DNA from 4 places in the Marinobacter sp. G5_S1_61_S3 genome. Region 3 is predicted to be linked to each of the others. Evidence: predicted binding sites of a transcription regulator. Region 3 holds the regulator's gene; each other region holds the start of a gene.
What was found. The regulator sigma-54, encoded in region 3, starts transcription at its own class of promoters, with help from an activator protein. The targets are predictions, from matches to a motif close to ANTGGCATNNANNTTGCTNT.
Positions count from the first base shown of each region.

Region 1: a site for sigma-54 is predicted at 6,111-6,130, ahead of ACTRWH_RS10230 (PEP-CTERM sorting domain-containing protein). Genes of this name have one in related genera too.
Region 2: a site for sigma-54 is predicted at 2,488-2,507, ahead of glnA (glutamate--ammonia ligase). Genes of this name have one in related genera too.
Region 4: a site for sigma-54 is predicted at 1,881-1,900, ahead of flgB (flagellar basal body rod protein FlgB). Genes of this name have one in related genera too.

Region 1 is NZ_JBQKUK010000009.1:35,580-43,170, forward strand. Features, by position in the region: gene ACTRWH_RS10200 (XrtA system polysaccharide chain length determinant) at 1-333, opposite strand, end outside; gene ACTRWH_RS10205 (XrtA/PEP-CTERM system exopolysaccharide export protein) at 374-1,018, opposite strand; gene ACTRWH_RS10210 (TIGR03013 family XrtA/PEP-CTERM system glycosyltransferase) at 1,081-2,493, opposite strand; gene ACTRWH_RS10215 (PEP-CTERM sorting domain-containing protein) at 2,687-3,370, opposite strand; gene ACTRWH_RS10220 (PEP-CTERM sorting domain-containing protein) at 3,520-4,248, opposite strand; gene prpD (2-methylcitrate dehydratase) at 4,424-5,908, opposite strand; gene ACTRWH_RS10230 (PEP-CTERM sorting domain-containing protein) at 6,208-6,927, shown strand; gene ACTRWH_RS10235 (hypothetical protein) at 7,032-7,591, opposite strand, start outside.
Region 2 is NZ_JBQKUK010000018.1:33,418-41,008, reverse strand. Features, by position in the region: gene ACTRWH_RS17055 (DUF4124 domain-containing protein) at 225-755, opposite strand; gene glnA (glutamate--ammonia ligase) at 931-2,334, opposite strand; gene typA (translational GTPase TypA) at 2,893-4,704, shown strand; gene pip (prolyl aminopeptidase) at 4,804-5,766, shown strand; gene dtd (D-aminoacyl-tRNA deacylase) at 5,848-6,312, shown strand; gene ACTRWH_RS17030 (porin) at 6,811-7,591, shown strand, end outside.
Region 3 is NZ_JBQKUK010000015.1:110,841-118,431, reverse strand. Features, by position in the region: gene mgtE (magnesium transporter) at 1-289, opposite strand, end outside; gene ACTRWH_RS15680 (HPr family phosphocarrier protein) at 402-671, opposite strand; gene rapZ (RNase adapter RapZ) at 679-1,560, opposite strand; gene ptsN (PTS IIA-like nitrogen regulatory protein PtsN) at 1,589-2,059, opposite strand; gene hpf (ribosome hibernation promoting factor) at 2,155-2,463, opposite strand; gene ACTRWH_RS15660 (RNA polymerase factor sigma-54) at 2,588-4,114, opposite strand; gene lptB (LPS export ABC transporter ATP-binding protein) at 4,267-4,992, opposite strand; gene lptA (lipopolysaccharide transport periplasmic protein LptA) at 4,970-5,503, opposite strand; gene lptC (LPS export ABC transporter periplasmic protein LptC) at 5,586-6,176, opposite strand; gene ACTRWH_RS15640 (KdsC family phosphatase) at 6,177-6,734, opposite strand; gene ACTRWH_RS15635 (KpsF/GutQ family sugar-phosphate isomerase) at 6,734-7,591, opposite strand, start outside.
Region 4 is NZ_JBQKUK010000008.1:175,373-182,963, reverse strand. Features, by position in the region: gene ACTRWH_RS09955 (adenylate/guanylate cyclase domain-containing protein) at 1-731, opposite strand, end outside; gene ACTRWH_RS09950 (Mpo1-like protein) at 732-1,043, opposite strand; gene ACTRWH_RS09945 (nitroreductase family protein) at 1,202-1,759, shown strand; gene flgB (flagellar basal body rod protein FlgB) at 1,964-2,362, shown strand; gene flgC (flagellar basal body rod protein FlgC) at 2,397-2,846, shown strand; gene ACTRWH_RS09930 (flagellar hook assembly protein FlgD) at 2,865-3,542, shown strand; gene ACTRWH_RS09925 (flagellar hook protein FlgE) at 3,570-5,468, shown strand; gene ACTRWH_RS09920 (flagellar basal body rod protein FlgF) at 5,551-6,303, shown strand; gene flgG (flagellar basal-body rod protein FlgG) at 6,389-7,177, shown strand; gene flgH (flagellar basal body L-ring protein FlgH) at 7,207-7,591, shown strand, end outside.

The DNA.
Region 1 (7,591 bases), on a different contig from region 3:
ACTTTCCAGGCGCTCAGGCGGCAAATCGACATTATCGTACACGTCACTATCCTTCGCGAGCGTTTCCATGATACTGCGGCCAAGGAGCATTTCCCGCGCCGCAGAAGCTCTGTCATTAATCTCAGTGGTAACGGCACTGCCTTCCATCAACGGGCGGATGATATTGCTGTCATCAACGAATATCACTACTTCGGATTGATACTTGTACGGCCAGAGAAAGCCGGCGGCAAGCACCGCAAAACTAACCAGTACAAACACCAGAAATGCCAGCCACTTCTTTGACCGGACTTCTCGCAGCATTTCAACTGGTAACTGGGATAATGGAAGTGCCATAGCTCAATCCAACAGTCTGACTGTTACAGGGTTTACGTGATCAGAAATTTCGCTCGGGGACGCTCAGAATATCCCCCGGACGCATGGCGTAGTTTGTCTCTATTTTCCCGCGGTTAAGAATGTCGTCAAGCTTTACAGGGATCGCTACCACTTCACCGTTCATTTTCCGGTAAAGCATTGACCGGTTTAGTGCGGCAAACTCGTTTCCGCCGCCAGCACTCAGGAACATATCCAATACCGTCATCCCATCCCGGTGTGGCTGCGAGACCTGCTGACGCACAGCTCCCGTCACCCGAACACGATCAGTGAACTCATGGCTTCCCATTGAGGTCACCACCACGCTTACCTGGGGTTCCCTGATATATTCGGTAAGCTCAACCCGGATGTCGTCTGCCAACTCTTCCGGCTCTTTGCCACTTGCCTGAACATCACCGATCAGTGGCACCGAGATTTTGCCATCAGGACGAATGGGGACCGAAACACTAAGATCCTCGTTTCGCCATACCGACACCCGGACGACGTCAGTGGCGCCCAGGACATAGCTATTCACACTACCTGACGGCCCAGCGGATAGAGCCTGCTGTATTTTTTCGGGGGATGAAGCAGTGGGGCCTGCACAACCGGAAGCGATAACCATCAGCGAGATGCACAGAGCAAGTCCTGGCAAAGTAGTGATCCGTGACATTTTTATTCCTCTTGAGATATCCATGCTGTATTCCGTTTATCAGTCGACGTAACTGGCTGGAATTATCTTGATCCTTTTTTGAACAATACCACCTCCACTGTCTGAATTATAATCAACAAATCCAGCAAAAGGCTTTGGTTTTTGATGTAATAAAGATCGTAACGAAGCTTCTCCCTGGTGTCCTCTTCGTTGTCAGCATAAGCGAAACAAAGCTGGGCCCAGCCTGTCAGACCAGGCTTGACCCGGTGACGCTCACTATAGAACGGTATCCTCTCGGACAATTTCTCGACAAATATAGGCCTCTCCGGACGAGGCCCTACAAATGCCATGGTTCCGTTGATCACGTTGAATATTTGAGGTAATTCGTCGATACGCACTTTTCGGATAAAGTCGCCAACCCGCGTAACTCGGGTGTCATTTTTACTCGCCCATACTGCCCCATTCTTTTCGGCATCCGTGGTCATGGAGCGAAATTTGTGAACCCTGAAAACTCTGCCGTTAAGACCGACACGTTCTTGACTATAAAATACCGGGGCTGCCAACCCATCTTCAATTTTTATCGCAATAGCGGTAAGCGCCATCAAAGGCAGACCGGCCAACAATAAGATCGTCGCGGCAAGTATATCGAGAGACCGTTTTCCAAATCCAAATACAGATGAGACTGAAAACCCGTCAGAGAACACCAGCCAACCATGGGTAACCATCTCCAAGGCAACTTTACGTGACTCCCGCTCATAGAAAGACGCCGCGTCAACTATCTTTACGCCTTCCATTTTGCACTCAAGCAAATCCTCCATCGGCAATCCTTTGCGGCGGTCATCCGCTGCCACAACTATCTCTCTGACCGGGTGTTTCCGTATATAGTCGTGAAGTGTATTGGGAAGCCTGATGAGGTGCTTTTCTTCAATCTCCGACGACTCATCCGGTAGTGGTACGAAACCCGACAGCGTGAAACCTTTGCGATTGAAAGGTGTAGTCAGGTCTTCAAGCAACTGCCTTGCACGAAACCCGGACCCAAGAACCAGCACTTTGCGCTTGAAAGAGTCCTTGCCGGTAAATGCAAAGAATATTGACCGATAAATCCCTAGAAAAAAGAAACCAAGGACAGAGGCTGAAGTGAGCAAGTCGGTAAAGCCTAGATACCACAACCATTGATCGGCCAAGAGATAAATAGACGCTGATGCCGGCACACCAATGATGAGTGAAAAAATGGTGCGAAGCATCATCCCGGACATACCCTCTTCGAGGCGTGACTGATGAACGCCAAGAGCAACCATAACCAAAAGATTTGCAAGACCGAAGGCTAACGCTGAAGGTAGTAGGAACTGAATACTTTCAAAGAAAAAAGAAGAATCGCCGAAATGGCGGAAAAAAGCGGCGATACAGAAACTAACTGCCAGGACAATTAAGTCAATAAGGCCCAGAATGACGAAGGGAACATGAATGTAGTGCTTGAACAATCTGACGTGGGCCACGCCAACTCCTTTTGCTGTTCACTGTAAACGCGCCTGCGCATCCCATGCTGCAGATCTAACAATGAACAGAGTTTACTGCATTTTAATGATACTGCAATCAGGGACAGTAGAAGGACGGCACCCGACGCGACGCCAGAAACGCAAAACACCCCGCCCCGGAGATCAAGGCAGGGTGTTCGATGGCTTACTTAGCTCAGGCTGACTTGCGACGGCGAGTCATACCCAGGCCCAGCAGGCCAAGACCAAACAGAGCGAGCGTTCCTGGCTCGGGCACCGCTTGCACGTCTGAAATACCAACGATCAGATCGTTGTAATCAAAGTCACCATCAATCAGGTCTTCGAAGGCCACAATCAGTGAGCTGCCAAAGAAGCTGCTGTTCTGGCTGCCAGTCACGTCAAAGATCCGTGTCATGTCAACGCCGCCGTTCAGGCTGGCATCTGAATAGAACGTGGTGTTGCCACGCTGCAGATAGAAGCCGAACGTAGAGCCAATGTTGGCTGTTCCGAAGTGAGTGGAAGCCGTTCCGGCGTCCAGGTCAAATTCTACCTGGCGACCGCCAGAGCCTTCTGACCCTGAAAACACCTGAAGTGTTTCGTTGGTGTCGTTCAGGTTATAGATACCGAAGTTGTTGATGTTCGCAAAACCTGCAAATTCAAACAGCAGGAAGGCACCGGCTGAATCCTGGTTACCATCAACATCGTTCAGTTTTGCAAAAGAGGCTCCGTTGTCGTAGAACGCGCCTTCACCGAGGGAATCGGTAAACACGTCCGCGCCACCGTCTGTTTTCAGGTCGAAAACGTCCATTGGAGCGGCCTGAGCTACCGAGAACGTTCCCACCAGCATCGCCGCTGCAATCAGCTTTGAAGTCATTTTCATTTTACTGCTCCTTGTCTACATCTTATGATTCTCATCAACCGCCCAAAACAATGCAGTTGTCGTGCCAATTATTTATTCATTATTAAACAATAACTTACATTGGCAATATTTGGGTTGCGTAAAATATACTGACACACCGCCATTGATCCTCAGCGATTGCGCTTTGACTTCCGCGAAAGCGAAAGTCCAATCCCTAGCAGTCCCAGCGCGAACAACGCCAGCGTACCCGGCTCTGTGACATTGGCGACTGTTATGTTGTCGATGCCGTACCCATCATTGGGGTTGTTGGAAAAAATACTGACATCCCCCAAACCCGCTGCGTCATAGAGGCTGACATAGAAAACTCTGCCGTTGCCCAGAGCAGACCCAAATATGTCGTTGAAGCTGAAATCGAACCCGCCAATCGAGAGGCGTCCGCCAGCATCGTTGGGGTCTGTCAGATAGAAACCCATGGCGTTAAAACCAGCCGCTGGAGAAATAACCATCTGGCGTGCATCCATACTGTCCAACCAGTTATCCCCGGATACGGAATAGCGCCCGCTAAAGGGACTGGCGCCGGCGTTCAATACGGCAAGACCGCCATTGCAGTTATAGGGACCGCTATCGCACAACCCGCCTGAACCTGGCACCGCACTGGTAAAGGCCCCAACACCCACTGAGGAGGTGATGGTGCCAGCCTGGCTTCCAACGGTGTAAAAAGAATTATCATCGAACGTTTCGGTGAGATAACCGGAATGCGCAGCGTCCAGGAAGTCCTGTTCCGCGGAGGCGGCCGCTGTAGCGCCCTGGCTACTAATGCTGAGAATGGGCGCAGCGCTGGCCCAGTTGCAGGCGCCAAGGAGAACCCCAATGGCGCCGACTGTTTGTAGTGTGTTCATATCAGTACTCCATATAAGCTGACAGAATCGTCTTCGATAGGGAGTAACTGCTGCATAAGACGTGCCACGGCTTCAACTGGTTCATTTTCAGTCAGTTAGAAGCCCGCACATTTTCTCAATGTAAAGTTTTTCGACAACCCCTCGCTATGCCCGGAGAGCAGGCGCTCCAATCAGTTCAGATAACAAACAGATCAACAAATTCGTGTGCGGGGGTCGACTCCAATAGCGCTTGATCTTTACACAGGTTAAAGATCTTCACGCAGCGCTGACCAGGAAACCGGGTCGCCAGGTTATGGCGGAACTTATCCTCAAGCAGGGGAATCCCCTCCTTTCGGCGACGGCGATGGCCAATGGGATACTCAACTGCCACCTTATCCGTGCTGGTGCCGTCGGCGAAGAACACCTGAATCGCATTGGCAATTGAGCGCTTATCTGCTTCCAGATACTCACGCGTGTATCGCTCATCCTCAACCACGTCCATCTTGTCTCGGAGTTGGTCGATCATCGGATTGGCCTCATGGAAGCTGTCTTCATAATGCTCCGCTGTCAGCCCCCCAAAAATCAGCGGTACAGCAGCCATGTATTGAAGGCAGTGATCCCGGTCGGCCGCGTTTGCCAATGTGCCCTGTTTCGAGATGATACGGATGGCAGATTCGTGGGTGGTGATAACGATTCGCTCGATGTCATCCAGGCGGTCTTTTACCTCGGGATGAAGTATGACCGCTGCTTCCGCCGCTGTTTGAGCATGGAACTCGGCCGGGAAGGAAATCTTGAACAGAATGTTTTCCATCACGTAGGCGCCAAAAGCCTGGGGTAAAGTAAACTGACGCTTGTCCTCAGGTTTCAGTTTCTGATCTTTATTGGTTTTGCTGAACAGAACGTCGTAGAAGCCCCATTGGGGCGCCGTGAGCACCCCCGGGATACCCATTTCTCCCCGCATTGCAATATCGGCCAGCCGCACGGCGCGGGACGTTGCATCTCCCGCCGCCCAGGATTTTCGGGAGCCAGCGTTCGGCGCATGACGGTAGGTTCGCAGCGCCTGGCCGTCCACCCAGGCATGGGACAAGGCCGACAGCATTTGATCGCGACTGGCACCCATCAGTTTTGCGACAACAGCGGTTGAGGCCACCTTGACGAGCACAACGTGATCCAGCCCCACCCGGTTAAACGAGTTTTCGAGTGCAAGCACCCCCTGGATTTCATGGGCCATGATCATAGCCTCCAGGACATCCCGCATGGTCAGGGGCGCCTTGCCCTCCGCCACCCGCTTCTGGGACAGATGATCCGCCACGGCCAGTATGCCCCCCAGGTTATCCGAGGGGTGGCCCCACTCCGCCGCCAGCCAGGTATCGTTGTAGTCCAGCCAGCGCACGATACAGCCAATATCCCAGGCCGCCTTTACCGGATCGAGTCTGTAAGGCGTGCCCGGAACACGGGCGCCATGGGGTACAACGGTGCCGTCAACCAGCGGCCCAAGGTGCTTGGTGCATTCAGGGAAACGCAGGGCCAGAAGGCCACAACCGAGGGTATCTATCAGGCAGTTTCTCGCGGTATTCCAAGCCTCTTTGCTTTTTATCCGATAGCCGAGAGCGTAGTCGGCGATTGCCTGCAGGACGTCGTCATAGTCGGGGCGAATGTTCTGATCAGCGTTGGAGCTCATGGCGAATCCCTTATTGGTTTTGGATCTCAGTGAGAGACTAAGAACGAAAAACAGTCATGCCAAACAGGTTAGTACATCGGCCCGGCCGGGATACAGCCATCCAGATCTTAAGCGTTGACTTTTTATACACTTTTCAATGCCTCACCGGTGACCAGAGCATTCAGAAAATGGCAACCGGCTGTTTTAACCGAAAAATATCCAAGCTGGCTTTTTTCTTGCTAAAAACGCAGTCCGGAGACCACTCCGCAGGAAACGCGGGGTGAATATGGATATCTGTAAAAACGCAAGGAGAATGAAGTATGAAAGGATTTGACCACAAAATAGTGATTGGCCTGGGATTGGCCGCTGCAATGGCTGGGAACGCTTACGCAGCCCCCATCGTAAACGTCGTCAACTCTGACGGCGACCTCTACAACACCGAAATGCTGACCGGGTATTCAACCGACGGCTCGCTGATGGACGGCATGGAAGTCACTACTTGCTTTGCCAGCGCGACCTGTGAAACCGTGGCATTTGACGGTACGGTCGGCAGCTCTTCATACGGCGAAGCCATCGGTAGTGGCTGGAGCTTGTCTATCAATGGAGACACCTACAGCTCCCCGTTTACCTTCAATTCCGTTCAAGACGTCACCAGCATCGTATTGAACGGGCGCCCGGGAAACACGATCTTTGACATTGTTGGTAGCGACTCCCGCTCACCAGATTCAGCCCTGGGCAAGCCTTTTCGACTGTCCAATTCCGGCGATCTGACGGATAGCACAACCGTGAACGTTGAATACTCCGACAAGCTTTCCCTCGATGGTGTATTTTACGACGACCTGTTTACAACCATGGCTATCGATTTCGATGGCAGCCTGTTCTCAGGCATGTTCAGCTTCCTGAGCGATACTGACAACAACGATTTCGACGCCGGTAGCCCGATTACTCCGACCAACCCGGTTCCGGAGCCCAGCACCCTGGCCCTGCTGGGGCTTGGCGCCCTGGGTTTTGGACTGCGTCGCCGTAGTCGCAAGGCATAAGTAGAGCGCTTCGGCTCCGCAAGCTCGACAGGTGTTTTGCGGAGCCGGAACGTGGGCCTCCAGGCTCAAGCTGGTGGGGCTTTTAGCTTTCCAACCATTACCCTTCAGTTTATTGCCCGTAGATCCGAGGTGACGAAACTCAACGTCCCTCTCTCTAGCTCCAGCTCTTCTATCGCGAACCCATCCTCACAGAAAGACACGACGCTGAGGTGACTGTTAATCGCATAAAGAGAGTCCATAGAGTAACAATTGTAAGGCAGCGTCATTACCTTGCTTGTTATGTTCCCGGTGGTTTCATTGACGGCCCATATGTCGGGGTTGAGCAATCCCGCGGGGCTGAGCACATCCCTCTCGATGGAAGAGCTCATCGCCAGCACTTTTGCTCGGTCTCCGCCACGAGTCAGGTTCATCGACGTTGCATAGTAGGTTTCCGCGTTAGGCACAACCGGGCCACCGGGCCGGCCTACAATCAGGGTTCTGTTACGACCTGAGAAATCCAGGAAATTGACGAAAAGCAGTGATTCCGTTCGAGAAGCAACAAACGTAGATTCCACCGCCAGAACCAAATCGACCTCACCCGAACTCAGATCGACGGTATAGACTTCACCGAGAGGGTCTGAGCGATCAGCACCCTGAAAAGTCGTCCATAAAGCGATGGCTTTGT
Region 2 (7,591 bases), on a different contig from region 3:
GCGGGTTACAGGCCTGTGAACACGGCGTGGTGTAGTGCAGAAATATCATTGCGTAAAGCCTGCCCGCGGATATCCGCCCTGGGAATGGTCAGAGTATGGCTTTTTTATGGTGCGATCGCACTAAAGTGGTGCAATCAAGAATGGCGTGGTGGTTCGCTAACCGCTACAGGTCTGCGTTTGTATGGCGCCCCGGCTCGAAGCGGTCGGGGCCCCGGAAGGGTGCATCAGTTGTTGACGCTGGGCCGGTGGATGGTGAAGGTAATGGTTTCGCCGCTCTTGACGGTAACACCGTTGCTGTCGACGATATTGACGCCTGCATCGTGGGTGCCGCGAAACACATTGCGCACCATCACTGTCCCGGACGCGCTCTGGCCAACCGGTTGGCCGTCGAGTGTCACTTCGTACTTGTGGCTGCCCCGAAGGCCAGGTGAACTGGTCACGCGGAATTCCACGTCGCCGCTGCCACTGTGGAAGGCCTGGTCATCGCCCGGCGCGAGGAAACGGACGCTGTCGTAGACGGAGCCTTCCTGTTGCACTTTTTCCCGCAACCGCTCTGGCTCACGAACCGCTTCGAGTTTTGGCAGGGTGACCGTGGTGACCGGTTTCACTTTGATCTCCTCAGCAGGCGTGCCTTCCGAGGGTTCGTCGGTATAGGTAACGTTGCCCTGAGCATCCACCTGGCGATAGACCTCGGCGGAAACCGGAAACGCCGCGAGAGCGACAATGCCTGAGAGTAGTGCGAACCGTGCATTCATAGAGACAACCTGTTTGATTGTTTTATCCGATTATCAGCGCCAGTCATGAGTATTTCAACGCCATTACCCGGTAGCTTGGTTACATTCCGTTAAGGCTGGCCGAAATGTGCGGTCGTACACGAAAAAGCCCCGCACGAGGCGGGGCTTTTCTGGGTTGCTGATCCTTACGAACGGATTAGCAGGAGTAGTAGAGCTGGAACTCGACCGGATGTGTGGTCATGTTCAGTTTCTCAACTTCACCGCGCTTCAGATCGATGTAGCCGGCAATCATGTCCTCGGTGAACACGCCGCCGCGGGTCAGGAATTCATGATCTTCAGCCAGGCAATCCAGAGCTTCGGACAGGGTTTCAGCAACCTTCGGAATGTTCAGCGCTTCTTCCTTCGGCAGGTCGTACAGATCCTTGTCCATGGCATCGCCCGGGTGGATCTTGTTCTGGATACCATCCAGGCCGGCCATCATCAATGCAGCGAACGCCAGGTACGGGTTGGCCGCCGGGTCAGGGAAACGCACTTCGATACGACGTGCTTTCGGGCTGTTCACGTATGGAATACGGATGGAGGCCGAACGGTTACGGGCGGAGTAGGCCAGCATAACCGGTGCTTCGTAGCCCGGAACCAGACGCTTGTAGCTATTGGTTGCAGGGTTGGTAAAGGCGTTGATGGCCTTGGCGTGCTTGACGACACCACCGATATAGTAAAGCGCTGCTTCGCTCAGGCCGGCATAGCTGTCACCTGCGAACAGGTTCTTGCCGTCTTTGCTCAGGGACATGTGTACGTGCATGCCGGAGCCGTTATCACCAACCACAGGCTTGGGCATGAAGGTGGCGGTTTTACCGTAGGCGTGGGCCACGTTGTGTACGCAGTACTTGAGAATCTGCACTTCGTCAGCCTTGCGGGTCAGGGTGTTGGCGCCAACGCCGATTTCACACTGGCCAGCGGTGCCGACTTCGTGGTGATGAACCTCAATTTCCAGGCCCATGGATTCCATAGCGGCACACATGGCGCCACGCAGGTCGTGCAGGCTATCCACTGGCGGAACCGGGAAGTAACCACCTTTAACACCCGGGCGGTGACCGATGTTGTTGCGATCGAAGTCTTCGCCGGATACCCAGGCGGCTTCTTCAGAGTGGATGTGGTAGGAAGCGCCCTGCATATCCACATTCCATTTAACAGAATCGAAAACAAAGAACTCAGGTTCCGGACCAAACAGGGCACCGTCAGCGATGCCCGTGGACTTGAGGTACTCTTCCGCACGGCGGGCAACGGAGCGTGGGTCACGCTCATAGCCCTGCATGGTGGAAGGCTCTACGATGTCACAGGTAATGTTCAGTGTGGTTTCTTCGGTGAACGGGTCCAGCACGGAGGTGCTGTCGTCCGGCATCAGAATCATGTCGGATTCATTGATGCCTTTCCAGCCGGAGATTGAAGAGCCGTCGAACATCTTGCCGTCGCTGAAAAAGTCCTCGTCCACCTCGGTGGCCGGCAGCGTTACGTGTTGTTCTTTGCCACGGCTGTCAGTGAATCTCAGGTCGATCCATTTGACTTCGTGTTCCTTGATCAGATCAATCGTCTTGGACATTGTGCATGCTCCGTCTGTTATCCCGCCGTGCGGGCGATTTCTGTGTACATTGTTGCCGGATCGTTCAGCAGTGCTGACTCCCGATCTTTCTTTCAGGTAGGGCAGCTTAACAAAAGCTGTTGCGAGTTACCTGCAAATTCGGCTGCTTAAGGTTTAGCAATAGCCTTGCCAGTTTTTGATGCATGCGCCACAAGTGCGCAATACCAAGGCGTTCGGGCTGTTTTGGAGCGATATGTGCTGATTGGGTGGCCCTATCGCTCTTTCGTGGTGCGTTAAAACGGTGCGATAGCTGAAATAATGCACCAAAATGATGCAGATGGGTTGTTGCTTCGATAAGCGTTTTTCTTCATATAAACGCAAGTGAGTTTGCTATATACTGCGCGCCACTTCATTTTTGCCTCAGGTATTCAGCACAGACGCTGAGTTTCTTCAGGGGGTATTCGGGCTTCCCGGCCCGACAAATGAAATTCATTTTACGGATTTGAGACGGCATGTAAGGGGCTTTGCGCCTACTGAAGACCTCTCAGGTCATTCAGTGCATGCTGCAGGATTATAGTTGTGATTGATAAACTTCGTAATATCGCCATCATCGCCCACGTTGACCATGGCAAGACCACACTGGTTGACCAGCTTCTTCGCCAGTCCGGCACTCTGGATCGCAAAGAGCTCGAAAACGAGCGTGTCATGGACTCCAATGACCAGGAAAAAGAACGTGGTATTACCATTCTGGCCAAGAACACGGCGCTGAAGTGGCACGACTACGACATCAATATCGTGGACACCCCGGGTCACGCCGATTTCGGGGGTGAAGTCGAGCGTGTCATGAGTATGGTCGATTGCGTGTTGCTCGTGGTTGACTCTATTGATGGCCCGATGCCACAAACCCGGTTTGTCACCCAGAAAGCGTTTGATGCGGGCCTGCACCCGATTGTCGTCGTGAACAAGATTGACCGCCCTGGAGCTCGCCCGGACTGGGTAGTGGATCAGGTGTTCGACTTGTTCGACAACCTTGGCGCCAGCGATGAGCAACTGGATTTTCCGATTGTCTACGCCAGTGCCCTGAACGGCATTGCCGGAATGGATCACGAAAAGCTGGACGACAACATGGACGCGGTTTTCCAGGCCATCGTTGATCACGTACCTGCACCCAACGTCGACCGGGATGGTCCGTTCCAGATGCAGATTTCCCAGCTGGACTACAACAGCTTCCTGGGCGTCATTGGCATCGGCCGCATTATGCGCGGCAAGATTAAAACCAACTCTCCGGTTACGGCCATTGGTGCCAACGGCAAAAAGCGCCAGGGCCGTATTCTCAAGATCATGGGCCATTCCGGGCTGCAGCGTGTTGAAGTCGACGAAGCGCAGGCGGGCGACATTATTTGCGTCAGCGGCATGGATGAGCTGTACATCTCTGACACCTTGTGTGACCAGGCCAATGTTGAAGCCTTGCCGCCGTTGACGGTGGATGAGCCGACGGTTTCCATGACGTTCCAGGTCAACGACTCACCGTTTTGTGGCAAGGAAGGTAAGTTTGTCACCAGCCGCAACATCAAAGAGCGTTTGGAAAAAGAGCTGCTGCACAACGTTGCTCTGCGAGTTGAAGAAGGTGAGTCGGCAGATAAGTTCAAGGTATCCGGCCGTGGCGAGCTGCACCTCTCAGTGTTGATCGAAAACATGCGTCGCGAGAACTTTGAGCTCGCCGTGGGTCGTCCGGAAGTGGTTATCCGTGAGATCGATGGTGTTAAACAGGAGCCGTACGAAAACGTCATCATCGACATCGAAGAGCAGCACCAGGGTGCGCTTATGGATCAGATGGGGCTCCGCAAGGGTGAAATGACCAACATGGTGCCGGACGGAAAGGGCCGTATGCGTCTTGAGTATACGATTCCGGCGCGCGGGCTGATCGGTTTCCGTAACGCCTTCCTGACCATGACCTCCGGTTCGGGTATTCTGACTTCAACCTTCAGCCATTACGGCCCTATTAAGAGCGGTGATGTGACCAGTCGTCAGAACGGTGTGCTGGTGTCAATGGCAACTGGTGCCGCGCTGACTTATTCGCTGGAAACACTACAGAGCCGGGGCAAGTTGTTTCTGGATCCCGGCCAGGAAGTGTACGAAGGTCAGTTGTGTGGTATTCACAGTCGTGACAACGATCTGGTAATTAACCCCACCAAGGGGAAGAAGCTGGACAATATGCGTGCGTCCGGCAAGGACGAGGTCATCGGCCTGGTGCCGCCGATCAAGCATACCCTTGAGCAGGCTCTGGAGTTTATCGATGAAGATGAATTGGTGGAAGTGACGCCCAAGTCGATCCGCCTGCGCAAGAAGCTTCTGACCGAGAATGAGCGTAAGCGCGCTCATAAGAAGTAATCTTCAGTACGTGATATTAAGGGGCGGTGCCAATGTGGCCCGCCCCTTTTTCGTTGTCTTCAGCTAAACTCCGGTTAAATCCTTTGTCCGGAGCGCCTCATGCTCACCCTGTTCCCTGATATCAAGCCCAACGCCCAGCATCGCATTGCGGTTGATCCGCCCCATGAACTGTATGTTGAAGAAAGCGGCAATCCGAATGGTATTCCCGTTCTGGTTGTCCATGGCGGGCCCGGCGGCGGATGTGAGGACTATCACCGCCGTTTTTTCGACGCCGAGCGCTACCGGGTTATTCTTATGGATCAGCGGGGCGCCGGCCGTTCGAGCCCGCTGGCCGAGTTTTCAGGAAACACCACGCAAAAACTGGTGGACGATATGGAAACGGTGCGGGCCTTTCTTGGGGTAGACCGATGGATACTGTTTGGCGGTAGTTGGGGATCTACATTGAGCCTGGTGTATGCCCAGTCGCACCCGGACAGGGTGCTTGGCCTGGTGCTGAGGGGGATTTTTCTTTGCCGGCCCAGGGATATCCACTGGTTCTACCAGGAAGGTGCGAGCCGCGTGTTCCCTGATTACTGGCGCGATTTCCTGGCACCCATTCCTGAGGATGAACGTGGCGATCTCGTGACGGCCTACTACCGTCGCCTGACGAGCAGCAACGAACTGGAGCAGATACAGGCCGCCAAGGCGTGGTCCATCTGGGAGGGGCGGTGTGCAACCCTGCATCCGAACCCTCGTGTGGTTGAGCACTTCGGGCACCCCCATGTGGCTATTGCCCTGGCCCGAATCGAATGCCATTACTTCATGAATAATGCGTTTCTGGACGATAATCAGATCGTACGTGACGCGGCGTTACTCAAAGATATTCCAGGCATCATTGTCCATGGCCGTTACGACATGGTGTGCCCGCTGGACAATGCTCTGGCTTTGAGCCAGGCCTGGCCGGAAGCCGACTTGAGGATCATACGGGACGCAGGACACTCAGCGTCCGAGCCCGCCATCATTGATGCCCTGATGCGTGGGGTCGATGAGGTCGCCGCGAAGCTTGAAGGTAGGGATACGTAAAGTCACATGAAGAAGGTTGCGGCGAGCCTGGTGCGTGGATAAACTTCGTTCCGAATTTTGAGTCCTTGTGCAGGGAGCTTGATGAAAGGGCTGATACAGCGGGTTACCCACGCCAGCGTCACCGTCGACAATGAGGTCATCTCCGAGATTGGTTCGGGGCTGTTGTTGTTGCTCGGAGTTGAGAAGTCAGACGACTCCAGCACGGTGCGGGAACTGTGTCGAAAACTACTCGCCTACCGGGTATTTCCCGACGACCAGGGACGGATGAATCGCAGCCTGCTCGATATGGGCGGCTCCCTCCTCGTTGTTCCCCAGTTTACGCTTGCTGCTGATACCCGGTCCGGGTCTCGCCCGGGATTTTCGGTGGCTGCGCGTCCGGAATCCGCCGAAGCCCTGTTTCATGAATTCGTGGCGTCGTGTGAGTCGCGGTTGGGCGCAGATCGGGTTGGGCAGGGGCAGTTCGGTGCGGACATGAAGGTGGCCTTGGTAAACGATGGGCCGGTCACGTTTCTTCTGGAGGTGTCGGGTGTGCCAGGGCGGGGTTGAGGTGTCGCCCTATTGCGAGGCATTGCAACGGTGGTTGTTCTTTTCTGGTGCAGCAGTAGCCAGCAGGCTGGGTTCCTAGTTCGCCCGTGAAGCGATTTTTGGCCATTAATTTTCTGATTTTAAATAAATTAATGGTTTCTGGCCCCGGATTTGAAGAGAAAGTTTCGCGAAAGCAGATGACAGTTCATGGCATAAATAGTTTCCCTTTTAAGCTTAATTGAGCTAAAAAGTCTCGATTAAAAATTTGCAAATTCGACATCATTGTATTAAAACAGGTTCATCACTCAGTGCTTTAAAAAAGCAATGTAAGTGACTGAGCTGTAAAGAGCCTGATGAGCTCTTTACCGACAAGAAGAAAAATGAATTGTTATGGCCTTGTCACAAAACTGACATGGTTAATAAACAGAATAGGGCTCAACCAGCCCGACTGGTGAAGTCTAAAGAGCGGGAAACTAACCCGACGCTAAAACCTGAGTTAACTCAAAAGGAAGACGCAACATGAAAAAAACGCTCCTCGCATCTGCAATCGCCGCAGCGACCTTCTCTGGTTCCGCGCTGGCTATGGAGAGTGCTTCTGAACTGGCAGCCCGTATGGACTCCATGCCGGAAGTTTACGGTAACATCCAATATGTTGTTTACCATGCGGACGTTAAAGGCGGTGAAAACGGCCTTGAGCACGCCGACAATGGTTCAACCATCGGTGTGAAGCACGACCACGAAATTGCTCCGGGTATCACTGGCTTCTTCAAGCTGGAACTTGAAGGCCTGGCCGCTGACGATAAGGATCGCGAGAGCGGTCTGGAAGACGTTGATGAGGCTTACATCGGTGTGAAAGGCGACAGCTTCGGCCAGGTTTGGGTTGGTTCTGACGACTCCACATACGAAAGCTCTATCGACAAGATTGCCAACTTCTACGAGTTTGCTGCCTATAACTTCGGTGGCGGCTACGAAACTGGCGAAGGCGATCTGGTTCAGTACATGACTCCGTCTTTCGGTGGTCTGACCCTGGGCGCTGCTGTACAGATCAATGGTGATCTTGATGACGCTAGCCTGCCTGATAAGGGGAGCGACAAGTCTTATCCCTATCAGCTGGCCGCTACCTACGCTGTTGACAACGTAGAGCTGGCTGTCGCCATGGACTCCAACGATAGCGCTGGTGGCCCGAACAACGAAAACACCTACGGCCTGCGTGCCACTGTTGGCCTGGACGCCCTGAGCCTGACTGGTCAGTACCAGACTCGTAAAGACGTTGGCGATCGCTACGGCGTTCACGCTGTAT
Region 3 (7,591 bases):
AATCCTCGATGATGTCAGCCAGTTCCTGAGCGTTCAGCTGGCTCAGGAAGTAACCTCGGATATCGTCATTCAGATACTGGAGGACTTCGCCTTCAAGCTGCTTGTCGACCAGGTTCCAGAGCAGGGCACGCTGGCGGGGTGGTGATGACTCCAGCAGGTGGGCGATGTCACTGGGGCTCAGGCCGCCATTCAGGATGCGGGCAACCTGTTTCAGGGCGCCACTGTCCAGCGCTTCGCTCAGGGAGCGAAGGCGTTGGCGCGCTTGGCTTTTCTCCAGAATATCGGTCATGGATCACCCACGGTCAGAAAACCCTCGTATTATAGCGGAGTTAGGCAACATAGGTGAGGAAGAGTTGTAGGTGAATGCCGTAGACGGGCAAGGATGTCCAGTGTGGAGGTGGTTATTCGCCTTCCCCGAAGTAGTCGTTGATCAGCGTAACCAGCGCATCGACAGCTTCGGACTCATCCGGACCGTCTACAATCAGCTCTACCTCTGATCCCTGGCTGGCGGCGAGCATCATGACTGGCATGATGCTTTTGGCGTCCACCTGTCGCCCTTTGCGGCTGATCTGAATGCTGCTGTCGAATTCAGATGCCTTGCCCACCAGTTTGGCTGCGGCCCGGGCATGGAGCCCAAGTTTGTTGATGATGGTAATGGGGCGGCGGATCATAGGCGGTTCAGCTTTCCCTGCTTTGCAGGTGGGGCAGTTCGGTGTGGCGAACCTGCACATTGCTGTATTTGCCCGAGAAATAGCGGCCGAGCTGGTCGCAGATATAAACCGAGCGATGCTGGCCACCGGTGCAGCCGATGGATATGGTCATATAGCTGCGGTTGCTGTCTGCGAACGAGGGTAGCCAGTTTTCCAGGAATTGGGTCAGGTCTTCGACCATCTTACGGCTCAACGGCTCCTTTTCCAGGAAATCGATAACCGGCTGGTCGGTGCCCACAAACTGCCGAAGGCTGGTGTCCCAATAGGGATTGGGCAGGCAGCGCACATCGAACACATAGTCCGAATCCAACGGCACGCCGTGCTTGAATCCGAATGACTGGAATAGCAGTGCCAGTTCCTGGTGGCGCCTGCCCGCGACTCGTTGCTTTACCATATCCCGGAGCTCGTACATGGACAGCCCCGTGGTGTCGATGTAGAGGTCTGCCAGCTTGGAAAGCGGCTCCAGAAGCTTCTTTTCGTTACCGATGGCCTCCCTCAGGGAGGTCTTGTCATCACTCAGTGGATGCTTTCGGCGCGTGGCATGGAAGCGCTGCAGAAGAGACTGTTCATCGGCGTCGAGATAGATGATCTCGATGGTTACGCCAGTATCCTGAAGGCTGCGGTAGATATCCTCGAAGTTGCTCAATTCTCCGGAAAGGTTACGGGCATCGATGCTGACCGCCATCTTTCCCAGCCGGCTGGGAGAGTTCTGGTTGGTGGCTTCCTGTGTGAGGGGGAACAGGAGGCCAATGGGCAGGTTGTCAATGCAGTAAAAGCCCAGGTCTTCCAGAACATGTAACGCGGTACTTTTCCCGGAACCTGATCGGCCGCTGACGATGATCAGTTTCATAGCCCGTTCACCTTGGATGTGGAGTTGTTCAGCTTGTTTCGGCTGTCATCCGGCGATAGAGAGAGCCTGCATCAGTGCACTGACGCAGCTGGTCGCAGAATGCACGTTCGTTGAACTTCTCAGCAAGTTGGCTCAAAAGCTCAAGATGCTCGCTGGTGGCTTCCTTGGGGACAATCAAGGTGAAGACGAGGTCCACCGGCTGGTTGTCAATAGCATCGAACGCAACGCCTTCTTCCAGGGTCAGCAAAACGCCAACCACGTGATCCAGCCCTTCCAGTCTGCAGTGGGGGATCGCGATGCCCTGTCCGATACCCGTGCTCCCCAGTCGCTCCCGTGCGACCAGATTAGTGAATATCTGGGTGTCGCTGAGCAAAGCGTCGTGTTGCTGGATCTGCTCGGCAATGGTTTCCATAACCCGCTTTTTGCTGGAGGCAGGCACCCGGCAAAGGGTTAGCTCCGGCGCGAGAATGTTCTCGATAGTCAGGGATGTGTCGGTCATGAATCGACTGCATTTCCGTAAAAAAAGGCTGCGGCACGTGTTGCATGGTTAGCCAGTGCCGCAGCTCGATTAACTGTCATGCCGGGGGCGTCGTCCTAGCGGGCGCCGTTCCCGTGCATCCGGTCTACGTTCTTTTCCTTGTGCTTCAGGATCTGCCTGTCCAGCTTGTCTACCAGTGCATCAATGGCAGCGTACATATCGCTGTTTTCGGCCTTTGCGTGAATCTCACCACCTATCACGTGAAGCGTAGCTTCCGCCATCTGGCGCACTTTTTCCACCTCAAGGGTAACCTGGCAATTGCTGATATGGTCGAAGTGCCGCTCAAGCTTTTCAAATTTGCCTGATACGTAATCTTTCAGTGCGGGAGTCAGTTCTACGTGATGGCCTGAAATATTGAGTTGCATAGGCTTCTCCTGTTTTCAGCTTGCCGGCACCCGTTAGGATACCGGCTGTGTGCCACAGCGTTATGCTGCAGGCGGTATACTTTCAGGAAAGGGCTCTCCCCGTGAGGCCGGGAACAGACGCTTCCTACACCAATCGCTTTCGCTCGTTGGACGGAGGAATGTGCATTGCCTCGCGATACTTGGCCACGGTTCGTCTAGCCACCTTGATACCCTGGTCTCCTAGCATGGCTGCAATTTTGCTATCGCTCAATGGCTTTTTCGGAGTTTCCGTTGCAATCAGCTTCTTGATCATCGCGCGGATTGCCGTGGATGAGCACTCTCCACCCTCGTCGGTACTGACATGGCTCGAGAAAAAATACTTAAGTTCAAATATGCCCCGCGGCGTGTGCATGTATTTCTGGGTGGTGACCCTTGAAATGGTCGACTCGTGCATTTCCACCGCCTGGGCAATATCCGAGAGAATCAATGGTTTCATGGCTTCCTCGCCATGATCCAGGAATCCCTGCTGGTGCTCGACAATGCGCGTGGCCACCTTAAGCAGGGTTTCGTTGCGGCTCTGCAGGCTCTTGATGAACCACTTTGCCTCCTGCAACTGGTCCCGCAGGTAGGTGTTGTCAGCACTGCTGTCCGCACGCTTTATAAGAGAAGCATAGCTTGCATTCACACGAATGCGCGGTGCAATTTCAGGATTCAGTTCCACGCGCCAGCGTTCATTGTGCTTGCGCACGATCACATCCGGGATGACGTAGTCTGGCTCGGCCTGATCCAGGGTGTCGCCGGGACGGGGGTTTAACCCGGTAATAAGTGCCAGAACGTCCCGTAGCTGCTCTTCTTTCAGGCGGCTGCGGCGTAACAGCTGGGCGTAATCACGGTTACCCAGCAGGTTTATGTAGTGGGTAATCACCAGTCGCGCCTGAGCCAGCCAGGGTGTTTCCGGGGGCAGCTGATTCAGCTGGATCAGCAGGCATTCCTGCAGATTACGGGCGAACACGCCGGGTGGATCGAAGTGCTGCAGGCGATGAAGAACGGCTTCCACTTCGTCCAGTTCCAGCGGGTCTTCGTCGGATTCGTCCACCATGCCTGAATGAATTTCTTCAAGCGGAGAGGTCAGGTAGCCATGGTTATCAACCGCATCCATCAGGGCATGGGCGATGGCCTGATCCCGCTCGCTCATGGGCGTCAGGTTCAGTTGCCATTCCAGGTGGTCCTGGAGCGTTTCGGTGGGGGAGTTACGGGTTTCGAAGTCGTGGTCGTTTTCGTCGTCGTTACGGGCTGCTGACGCGGGGGCTGACTGGTAAATGTCATCCCAGGCGGTGTCGACGGGAAGATCGTCGGGAATGGTGTCGGGACTGTCCGTTTCTGATGACCAGTCAGGTCCGTTTTCGGATTCGTCCCACTCAGTAGCGGTGTCTGAAGCGGTGTTGGATTCCTCGGTTGACGCCGTTTCAGACGACTCGTTGTCACTGTCCGTTGATTCCGGATTCTGGTTGTCGTCGTCTTCGGAGGTTTCCAGCATTGGGTTGGATTCCAATGCCTGCTGGATTTCCTGCTGGAGGTCCAGGGTGGAGAGCTGCAGAAGCCTGATAGCCTGTTGCAGCTGGGGCGTCATGGTCAGGCTTTGGCCCAGCTTTAACTGTAGTGAGGCTTTCATAACCATGGTTCAGGATCCGTCACTCGGTCTCTCTCTTCCGTCACTCAGGCTCTCTCTTTACGTCATCAGGGCGCTTTCTGGAGCCGGGGTTGCACAAAAACTCTTTGTATGCTGGCTACTTGCCGCACCAAGCAAGTTCTTTGCCGAGTGTACTACAGGCGAAACTCGTTGCCCAGATACACTTCCTTGACCTGCTGGTTGGCCAGTATATCGTCCGAATTACCAGAGGCAATGATGTGGCCGCCGCTGACAATGTAGGCATTCTCGCAGATGTCGAGGGTTTCCCGCACGTTGTGGTCGGTGATCAGTACGCCGATGCCCTTGTCCCGCAAGTGTCGGATGATTTGCTTGATGTCGCTCACGGAGATCGGGTCGACTCCGGCGAAGGGTTCGTCCAGCAGGATGAACGCCGGCTCCATCGCCAGCGCCCGGGCAATTTCCACCCGTCGTCGCTCGCCGCCTGACAGGGCCATGCCGACGCTATCGCGGATGTGGGTAATGTGAAACTCTTCAAGCAGTTCCTCTAACTTGGCCTCCCGGTCAGCGCGTTTGAGTTCGCGGCGGGTTTCCAGGATCGCCAGTATGTTGTCGCGTACGGTAAGCTTGCGGAACACGGATGCTTCCTGGGGCAGGTACCCGATTCCCTTGCGGGCACGACCATGCATGGGCAGCGGCGTTATGTCCTGATTGTCGATGGTGATTCGACCGTTGTCGGCGGGAACCAGGCCAACAATCATGTAGAAACACGTCGTTTTGCCCGCGCCATTGGGGCCGAGTAAGCCGACGATCTCGCCACTGCGAATTTCCAGGGAAACGTCGATGACGACCTTCTTCTGTTTGTAGCTTTTTGCGAGGTTACTGGCCCTGAGAACTGCCATCGATATCCTGTCCGTTAGGGTTGTTATCTGGATTGCTACCGGCGTTGCCGCGCGGCTGGATGACCATTTCGACGCGACCGCTGCCATCGCCCTGGTCAGCAGAGCCTTCTGCGGTCACCACGCGTTCGGCGCTGTCATAATGAATGACGTCGCCCCGGAACAGGTTGCCGCCCTGTTCGATCACAGCTTCGCGCTGAAAGGTAACCCGGTTGTCGGAGGCGGACCAGGTGATCGTTAGCGCACGGGCGTCGGTTTCGCCCTGGCCTTCCATGGCAGGCTGGCGGTAGCGTGCCGGGGTACCGGTGGCTTCAATGCGGCTGACGCCATTCTCATCCCGGTGGAGTACAACTTTGTCCGCCATAAGGTTGGCATCGCCCTGGCTCATTTCAACCGAGCCGGTATAGGTTGCAATGCCCTGGCCTTCGTCGAGCCGCGCGTTGTCGGCATTGACCCTGATGGGTTGGTCAGACTCAAGATCAAAGGCCGCGGCGAACGGCATGCCCACGGTCATTGTCAGCGCCAGGACAATCGCTGAGACTGCCGGGCGCGATGCCACCGGTTGGTGCCTATTGCGGTGAGGGTTGGGCATGAATTTACTTGCCGGTCTCATAGCGTCCTTCCACGTCAGAGTCGAGTTCGAGGATTCGGTCATCAATCCATGCCTTCATGCCGGTTGCGCGGGTCAGGCTGAACGAGTCGGTCAGTTCCACCGGGGCGTCTGTGTAAACAGTACGCTCTGTGTTATCCAGTGTCAGCGTTGACGTGGTTAATGTCAGGGGGCGCCCACCTTGGGCTTGCTGGGACACCCGAACATCCCCCGTCAAGTGGACCAGGTCGTCAGCTTCCATGAATTGGCCTTTGTTGGCCTGGACTTGCCAGGGTGCGTTGCCGGGGTCGCCGTAGAGCGTCGCATTCGGCGATTCCATAATGGTTTCGTTGCGGGCCTCGAATTGCTCGATACGTGGGCTTTCGAAGTGTGCGGTAAGCCGCCCGGTCTCGTCGAAAGACAGATAGCGACCATTGACCACGAAACCGTCTGGTTCCGATTCGCCTCTCAGCGCGGCGGCATCCACCGGCTCTGATGACTCGTCACTTTGCCAGAGCAGGAAAAACAGTGCCACTATCGTGACAGCCAGCCCTAGGGTTCGTACCCAGGGCCGGGTAAAGAGGGCTTCAGCGGCCATTCAGTCCTGCTCCAGGTAGGGTTGCAGGCTTGCGTTGAGCTGCCCGCAGGCGCAGAGCAGCAGTTCGCAGGCTTCACGGACCGCGCCGCTACCCCCTGCGGCCGACGTGCAAAAATCCGCGTGCTGGCGCACCAGCCAGTAGCCGTTGGGTACTGTTATGCCCAGTCCGGCGTAACGGATTGCGGGCAGGTCCGGCAGGTCATCACCCATGTAGGCAATCTGGTGTGGCGCGATCTCCAGCCTTGCCGCCAGTTCCCGCAGGGCGATTTTCTTGTCCTCTCGGCCTTGCATCAGGTGTGGGATGCCGAGGTCATTCATGCGTTTCTCTGTCAGCGGCGAGCGCCGTCCGGTAATGACGGCAACGTTGATGCCAGCAGCCATAACCTGTTTGATGCCCAGGCCGTCGAGAATGTTGAACCCTTTCATTTCATCGCCTGAAGCGCTGAACAGCAGCGTGCCGTCGGTCATGATGCCGTCCACATCCAGGGCCAGCAGGCGAATGGCAGCGGCTTTTTCAATCAGCTCCGCTGGCCATTGAGGGCGCAGAGTGTCGGCCATCAGATCACTCCCGCCCGCAACAGGTCGTGCATGTTGATAGCGCCGGTCAGTTTGCCGTCACGATTGATGACGGGCAGGGCGTTGATCTTCAGCTCTTCCATCATGTTCAGTGCCTCGGCGGCCAGTTGGTCATCGTGGATCACACGACCGTTGCGGGTCATGGCCTCGGCAATCGGCGTGTTGTGAATGTCCACGGAGCGGTCCAGGGTGCGGCGCAGGTCGCCGTCTGTAAATACACCGACCAGGTCGCCCTCGGCATTAATGACCGTCGTCATACCCAGCCCCTTGCGGGAAATCTCCAGCAATGCGCCGCTGAGGGTGGTGTCTTCCTGCACTCGGGGGATCTGGTCCCCAGTGTGCATAATATCGCTGACACGCAGCAGCAACCTGCGGCCCAGACTGCCACCGGGGTGTGAGAGCGCAAAGTCTTCGGTGCTGAACCCCCGGGCTTCAAGCAGTGCCACGGCCAGGGCATCGCCCATCACCAAAGTGGCCGTGGTGCTGGAGGTGGGGGCCAGGCCAAGAGGACAGGCCTCCTGGGCGACACTGATATCCAGGTTGGCAACGGCCTCCCGAGCCAGGGTGGAGTTCTCGTTGCCTGTCATGCTGATCAGCGGGGCTCCCATGCGCTTTATTAACGGCAAAATGGTCAGCACTTCGCTGGTGTTGCCGCTGTTGGAAATGCCCAGGACCACGTCCTGACTGGTGATCATGCCCAGGTCACCGTGGCTGGCCTCGCCCGGGTGTACGAAGAACGAGGGCGTTCCGGTGCTGGCGAGGGTGGCAGCGATCTTGTTGCCGATATGGCCGGATTTGCCCATGCCGGTCACGACAACACGCCCCTTGCACGCCATGAT
Region 4 (7,591 bases), on a different contig from region 3:
GCCAGTTTCTTGCGTTGTGTTTCCAGCCGCACGTCCCTTTCACCGGTAAAGATGGACTGCCACACCTGCGGTGACAGATACTTGGAGAGTTTGTGGGACAGGGCAATGGATTGTTCCCGCTGATTCTGGATCTGGGTTTTTGCCATCATCAGCGCGCGGGCCTGCTGGTGGGAATAGAACGCAGTCACACAGATATAAAGGCCGGTGGCACTGATCGCGATAATGCTGGTGATCATCGGCGATTGCAGTGACTCGGCGGGGCCCACAATGGCAACGCCGATGGCGCCGCAGGCGGCCATGATCATGGTACCTAGCAGCCACTGGCGGATGCCGCCCACAATCAGGCAACTGAACATCAGCATCAGTGCCACGGCGACCGAGGGTATCGCAATCAATCCAATGCAGCCGACGAATCCACCCCCGATGGCGCAATCCGTTAACAGCATTTTCTGGCGAATACGGGATGAGTTACGGAGAAACGTTCGTCGGGTAAGTTGATGGGCAATGTGTGGCCAGGTCAGTGCGCCTGAAAGCAGCCACAGCATCCACAGGCCGAAGACGTCTTGCAGTACGCCTGACACAATAATGCCGGCAGTCGCCGTATACGCCAGTATCCTGCCGTTGTAATCCGGCATGGGCGGGATGGCAATCGGATGGTTCTGCGCGTCAAGCACGGCGGCCTTGCTGGCACTGGTACTGGCGTTACGCAGGTCAATCGGTGCGCTCATCATTCAGAAACGGATCCGCCCGACGAGCATATCTCTGAACATCACCCAATCGCCCATCAGGCTGTACAGTGGGTGTTTGAAGGTGGCAGGTCGGTTTTTCTCGAAGCCATAGTGTCCAACCCAGGCAAACCCGTAGCCGATGACGGGCAGGAGCAACAGATAGAGGAACTTGGCCGTTACAATGGCGTAGAGTGTAACGAGGATGACGAGCAGGCTGCCGACGAAGTGAAGCCTGCGGCAGTTTACATCGCTATGTTCTTCAAGGTAGTACGGATAGAAGTCCGCGAAATTGCGGAATGTTTGCTGTTGGCTCATAGGGCGTCTACCGGCTCGCTTATCGTTTTTAAGGTAGATAGTACTGTCTGATAGTGGAAAGTACTTAGACTAAAGACTAACAGTAAACCATCTGTCCCACAATTCATACGGTCGTTTGGCCCGAACTGACGTATTGAAATCAACCACAGCGAGGCGATATGACAGCAGTAATGGAAGCCCTGTTAAAACGATCTTCAGAGCCACGCCTGGAGGCGCCAGCACCGGACCCGGCAACGCTTGAAAATGCTTTTGCCTGCGCCGCGAGGGCGCCGGACCATGCGTTGCTGAGGCCCTGGCGGTACCTGATTATTGAGGGAGATGAGGCATTGAACGCCCTGGGTGAATTGTTTGCCGCCACCTGTGGCGACGGCGCCTCGGAAAAGGAGCGGCAAAAACGCTGCAAGAAGGCACTGCGGGCGCCTATGGTGATCGTTGGCATTGCGTCTTACCAGTCCCATCCCAAGGTACCGGAGATCGAGCAGTCCATGTCGGCCGCGGTGGGGATGGGGTATTTGTTGTTGGCTCTGGAGTCCGCCGGGTTTGGAGGCATGTGGCGTACCGGTGCCATGGCGCACGATCCAGCTATCAAGCGAGGCTTGGGGCTGCAGGACAATGAGATCATAACCGGATTTCTGTATACCGGCAGTGTCAGTGCGAACAAGCCCAGCATACCCAGGCCTGAACCCAAAGAGTTTGTCAGGCGCTGGCCCCACTAGTTGCCGCCCCGTTGCCCCCGCCCCCGGCGCGGGGGAAATCCCTTGCCGCTTTCCGCCCTCAATTTACGATTCGGATAAGCCGATACCTGCCTCAGCCCGCACACCACAACATCTCCTGAAAACTGGCATTGCGATTGCTTTTACCTCTGCAAGAACGCACAAACGGCAAAACGACCAACGCCGTGTGCAGGAATCGGAGGCACTATGGCAATTTCCCTGGACAAAGCATTAGGCATTCATCAGCACGCCCTGGAAGGCAGGGTAAAGCGTGCGGAGGTGTTGGCCAACAACCTCGCCAACGCAGATACCCCGGGCTACAAGGCGCGGGATGTGGACTTTCAGGCGATGATGCAGAAGGCCCAGGACAGCATGAGTGGTTTCGGCATGACCCGTACCCACGAGTCCCATATGGACACCTCGCCCATGGGCGCGGACAGCGAATTGCTCTATCGGGTACCGCACCAGCCGTCCGTGGATGGCAATACGGTGGATGCCCAGCAGGAGCAAACCCGTTTCATGCGTAATGCCATGGATTACCAGGCCAGTTTCCAGTTCCTGGACGGAAAGGTTTCAGGCATCAAAAAGGCACTCTCTGGCCAGTAAAACTGGGCGCAGCCATTAATTGAGGAGCACCATCATGTCTCTGGGTAATATTTTCGACATCGCCGGTTCCGGTATGACAGCCCAGTCGCTGCGGCTGAACACCACTGCGTCCAACATCGCCAATGCCGAGACGGCCAGTTCCAGTACGGATCAGACCTATCGCGCCCGCAAGCCTGTTTTCGCGGCGATACAGCAGTCCATGCTGAATCCGTCTCAGCAGAGCATGGCGTTTGGCAGCGACAATGGCCCGGGGGCAGGCGTTCGGGTTGAAGGCATCGTCGAGAGTGACGCCGAGTTGCAGATGCGCTACGAGCCTGATCATCCCGCCGCGAACGAGGATGGGTACGTGTTCTACCCCAACGTCAACGTGGTTGAAGAAATGGCGGACATGATGTCGTCGTCGCGCAGCTTCCAGATGAATGTGGACATTATGAACAGCGCCAAATCCATGATGCAGCGTATCCTGACCCTGGGTCAGCAGTAACCGAGCGAGGATTGAATCATGAGCGTAGTGAATAACACGACAGACGCTTCGGATGTGCTGAGCCAGTATCGAGTGCAGCAGGATCAGGCCAAGAGCGGAAGTGAGCTGGGCAAGAACGAGTTCATGGAATTGATGATCGCTCAGCTCAAAAACCAGAACCCTCTTGAACCTCAGGACAACGGCGAGTTCATCTCCCAGCTGGCGCAGTTCAGCTCCCTGGAGGAAATGCAGAGCCTGTCCGGCAGTGTCGACGATATGGCCAGCCAGTTCCGCTCCACCCAGGCACTGCAGGCCTCTGCAATGGTCGGGCGTACGGTCTTGGCACCGTCATCCATTGGCGTGCTTGGCGCGGACGGTGAGATATCCGGCAACGTTTCCGTTCCGGCAACCACATCCGGGCTGAGAATCACCATTGAGAATGAGTCCGGTGAGCAGGTTCGGCAGATTGATATGGGTGAGCAGCAGCCTGGCCAGACAGCGTTCAGCTGGGACGGCAAGGATGGCAACGGCAACAGTTTGCCACCCGGACGCTACAAGGTGGTGGCAGAGGCTTCATACCCGGGCGGGCTTGAACAATTGGGCACCATGGTCAGCGCCAATGTCGACAGTGTGTCGTTGGGGCAGGGTGGCAGCATTACCCTGAACCTGGCGGGGATGGGCTCGATCGCTCTGCAAGATGTTCAGCAAATTAATTGAAACCGGTGAAACAGTAAGAGGTGAAGTATGGCTTTCAATACAGGTCTTAGCGGCTTAAGGGCGTCATCGGTTGATCTGGATGTCACCGGTAACAACATTGCCAATGCGAGCACAGTAGGCTTCAAGAGCAGCCAGGCGCAGTTTGGCGACTTGTATGCCAGTGGATTCCTGAGTGCCGGCACCAATCCGATCGGGGACGGTGTACGGGTACAGGATGTGAAACAGAATTTTGGGCAGGGCAATATCAGTTTCACCGATAACGGCCTTGACCTTGCCATCAACGGTGACGGCTTCTTTGTGCTGAACAACGGCGGTGAAGTGCGGTATTCCCGTGCCGGCCAGTTCGGTATCGACAAGGACGGCTTTGTCACCAACAACCAGAACATGCGGGTTCAGGGTTTCGTCGCCGATGATGACGGTAACCTCTCCGGTATTCGTGGTGACCTGCAGATTGAAACCGATAACCTGGCACCCCGCCGTACGACCAACCTGCGCTCGGACCTGAACCTGGACTCCCGGGAAACCGTGTTGGAGCGCCGAGTTGCCGATATGGGTGATTACACGGCTCCCGCCGGGTCCACCGGTTTTCCGTCTGAAACCTTCGAAATCACCTACGCAGATGGCAGCGTGGTGAGCGTACCCATCAACGCAGCGGGATCGACTGATTTCTCAGCGGCTGACGTCGTGGATGTGCTCAATGGGCAGGACGGTCTTTCTGCCTCCGCAACCACTACCTATGAGGGGATGTCTGAAGCGGATTTGAACGCCGCCATTGCGGCTGGCAACTTCAGCTTTGACCTTGCGGTAGGCGGGGTTACTGTGCCCGTGGATACGACGGGTGTGACCGATGCCGCTTCGCTGGTCAGTGCGATCAACAACGCCCAGGCGCCGACAATCTCGGCGTCACTCACAGGCGGTAACCTGAGGCTGATCGACAACCGCGGCAACAACGTCACCGCCGGTTTTACCAGCGACGGCCCGAACCAGGCGCCGGAGACAACCGTTGGCACGGTGAGGCCACAGGCCGATCGTGAGATTACCGATATTGCGTCAACCAGTGGTGCCACGAACCTCACGGATTCATGGAACGCGCGCAACATTGAGATCACCAACCAGTTCAATCCGTTGGATCAGCGTACCTACAATCACGCAACATCGACCACCGTTTACGACAGCCTGGGCAACTCTCACGAGATGACCCAGTTCTATGTGAAGCAACCCGCCCCTGGTAATGGTGTGGGTGTGAGTGAATGGTCCGTATACCTGCAGATCGACGGTGAGTTCGTGGCCGGAACCGATCAGAACCCGTACCAGGCTCGCTTTGATCAGGATGGCGAGTTGCAGTCCGTGAACGGTGATCCCAACGGCGAGATTCTGATCAGTGACTGGACGCCGAAAGATGCCGACGGCACTCCGAACGGCGCAGATGGCCCTCCAGGACCGGGTGATAATATCACCACGCCAATTCCAGAGCCCCCGACCACTTCGGCCTTCGTGCTGGACCTTGGCAATACCACCCAGTACGGGAGTAACTTTGGGGTAAACGACCAGCGTCAGAACGGGTATGCCACCGGCAGGCTGTCGGGTCTGGATGTGTCGGACCAGGGTGTTCTGTTTGCCCGGTACACCAACGGTCAATCCCAGTCCTTGGGACAGGTAGCGTTGGCTTCATTCAACAATACCAACGGTCTGTCGCCGGTGGGCGAAACCACCTGGGTTGAAACCTTCGAGTCCGGCCAGCCGATTATCGGTGCGCCTGATACCGGGACCCTGGGGTCGATCAAAGCCAGCTCCATCGAGGAGTCCAACGTGGACCTGTCGGCGGAACTGGTAAACCTGATCATTGCCCAGCGTAATTACCAGGCCAACGCCAAGACGATCGAGACCTCCGACGCCGTTACCCAGACGGTGATCAACCTCCGCTAATCCTGAAATGTGAACATGGCACAACTCCTGCTAGAACATAGGAAAGACTGGAAACAGTCAATATTCCGGCAGGAGTTTTCCCATGGACAAAGCCCTCTATATAGGAATGTCCGGCGCCAAGCAGAACATGCTGTCCCAGCGCGCCCACGCCAATAACCTGGCAAACGTCAGTACCACGGGTTTCAAGGCGGATTTCGCCCAGGCCCGCAGTATGCCGGTTTTTGGTGAGCATCATCCCACCCGTGCCTATGCCATGGCCGAGAGGCCTGGAACAGACCTGTCCGCCGGTGCATTGATGGACACTGGCCGCAAGCTGGATGTCGCCGTTGAAGGTGATGGCTGGCTGGCCGTGCAGAATCAGCAGGGCGAGGAAGTATTCACCCGTTCCGGCAGCATGCAGATCGACGTCAATGGCCTGATGCGTCTCTCTAGCGGAGAGATGGTCATGGGTAATGGCGGACCGGTGGCACTGCCGCCGTTCGATAACGTGCAGATTGGCGCGGACGGAACCATTTCCGTGGTTCCTGTTGGCGGTCCGCCGGACCAGTTGGTTGAGGTGGATCGATTGAAGCTGGTGAACCCACCCCGGGACGCGCTGGAAAAAGGTGCAGATGGCTTTATCCGTCGCAAAGCGGACCAGGCGCTGGATGGTCCAGAGCCGCCTGATGCCACTATGCGCGTCGCGTCGGGGTTTCTGGAAAGCTCTAACGTGAACGCCGTGGAGGAGATGATCTCCAACCTGCAGTTGTCCCGTCAGTATGAGATGCAGGTAAAGATAATGACCACCGCCAACGAGAATGCCGAGGCGTCGGCACGACTGTTGCAAAACCTTTGATAAATCCTATGAACATCGCCCGGGTGAGCGCAGAAGCGGCAAAAATCGGCCGCATTGAAGACGCCCCCGGCAAGGAGTAGACGACATGCATCCAGCACTTTGGGTCAGCAAAACCGGGTTGAGCGCGCAGGACACCAATATGTCCACGATCTCAAACAACCTGGCCAACGTGAACACCACCGGTTTCAAACGCGACCGCGCGGTGTTTCAGGATCTGCTGTACCAGATCGACCGGCAACCCGGTGGTCTGAATACCCAGAACTCGGAGCTGCCGTCCGGTCTCCAGCTGGGTACCGGTGTTCGCATCGTCGGCACCTCCAAGCAGTTTTCCCAGGGCAACCTGGAAGTCACCGAGCAGCCTCTGGACATGGCGGTGAACGGCCGCGGATTCATGCAGATCCTGCTCCCGGACGGGCAGATTGCCTATACCCGTGATGGTCAATTCCAGCTGAACTCCAACGGCGACATCGTCAACCCCGACGGTTACACCCTGGAGCCGAACATCAACGTTCCGGAGAACGCCACCAATATCACCATCGGCAAGGACGGCACAGTAACGGCGGTTACCGATGACCAGGCGGCCCCGGTCAACCTGGGCGAAATTACCCTGGTTGATTTCATTAACCCCCAGGGCCTGCAGGCAATCGGTAACAACCTGTTCAAAGCAACCAACGCCAGTGGTGATCCCGCCGAGGGCGAGCCTGGTATCGGCGGCCTGGGCACACTGGAGCAGGGCATGGTGGAGGCCTCCAACGTGGAAGTGGTGGAAGAGTTGGTGAATATGATCACCACCCAGCGCGCCTATGAAATGAACTCAAAAGTGGTCTCCGCAACCGACCAGATGCTGCAGTTCATCACCAACAACATTGGTTAACCGGTAGCGGACGGCAGGAAGGGGGAATCATGACACCCATTATTACCAACAACAGAACGACCAGACATCACGGCGGCACCTTTGCGCTGGTGGCGATCCTGGTTGTCCTTCAGGGGTGTACCGCCATGAGCCGGCCACGGGCTGTTCCGGATGATCCGCAATACGCGCCAGTCCGCGCGGAAGCGATGATGCAGCGGGACCCGGAATCCGGCGCTATCTACCAGTCCTCGCGGAACTACAGTCTCTATGGCGATACCGTGGCTTTGAACGTCGGTGACATCCTTACGGTAACCCTCGAAGAGTCGACCCGCGCCAGCAAGAACGCTGAAAGCAGCATTACCAAAGACAATGAGATTTCCATTTTGGACCCGCGCATTCTGGGCCGAAGCAATCTTGACCTGGGCACCGACATTG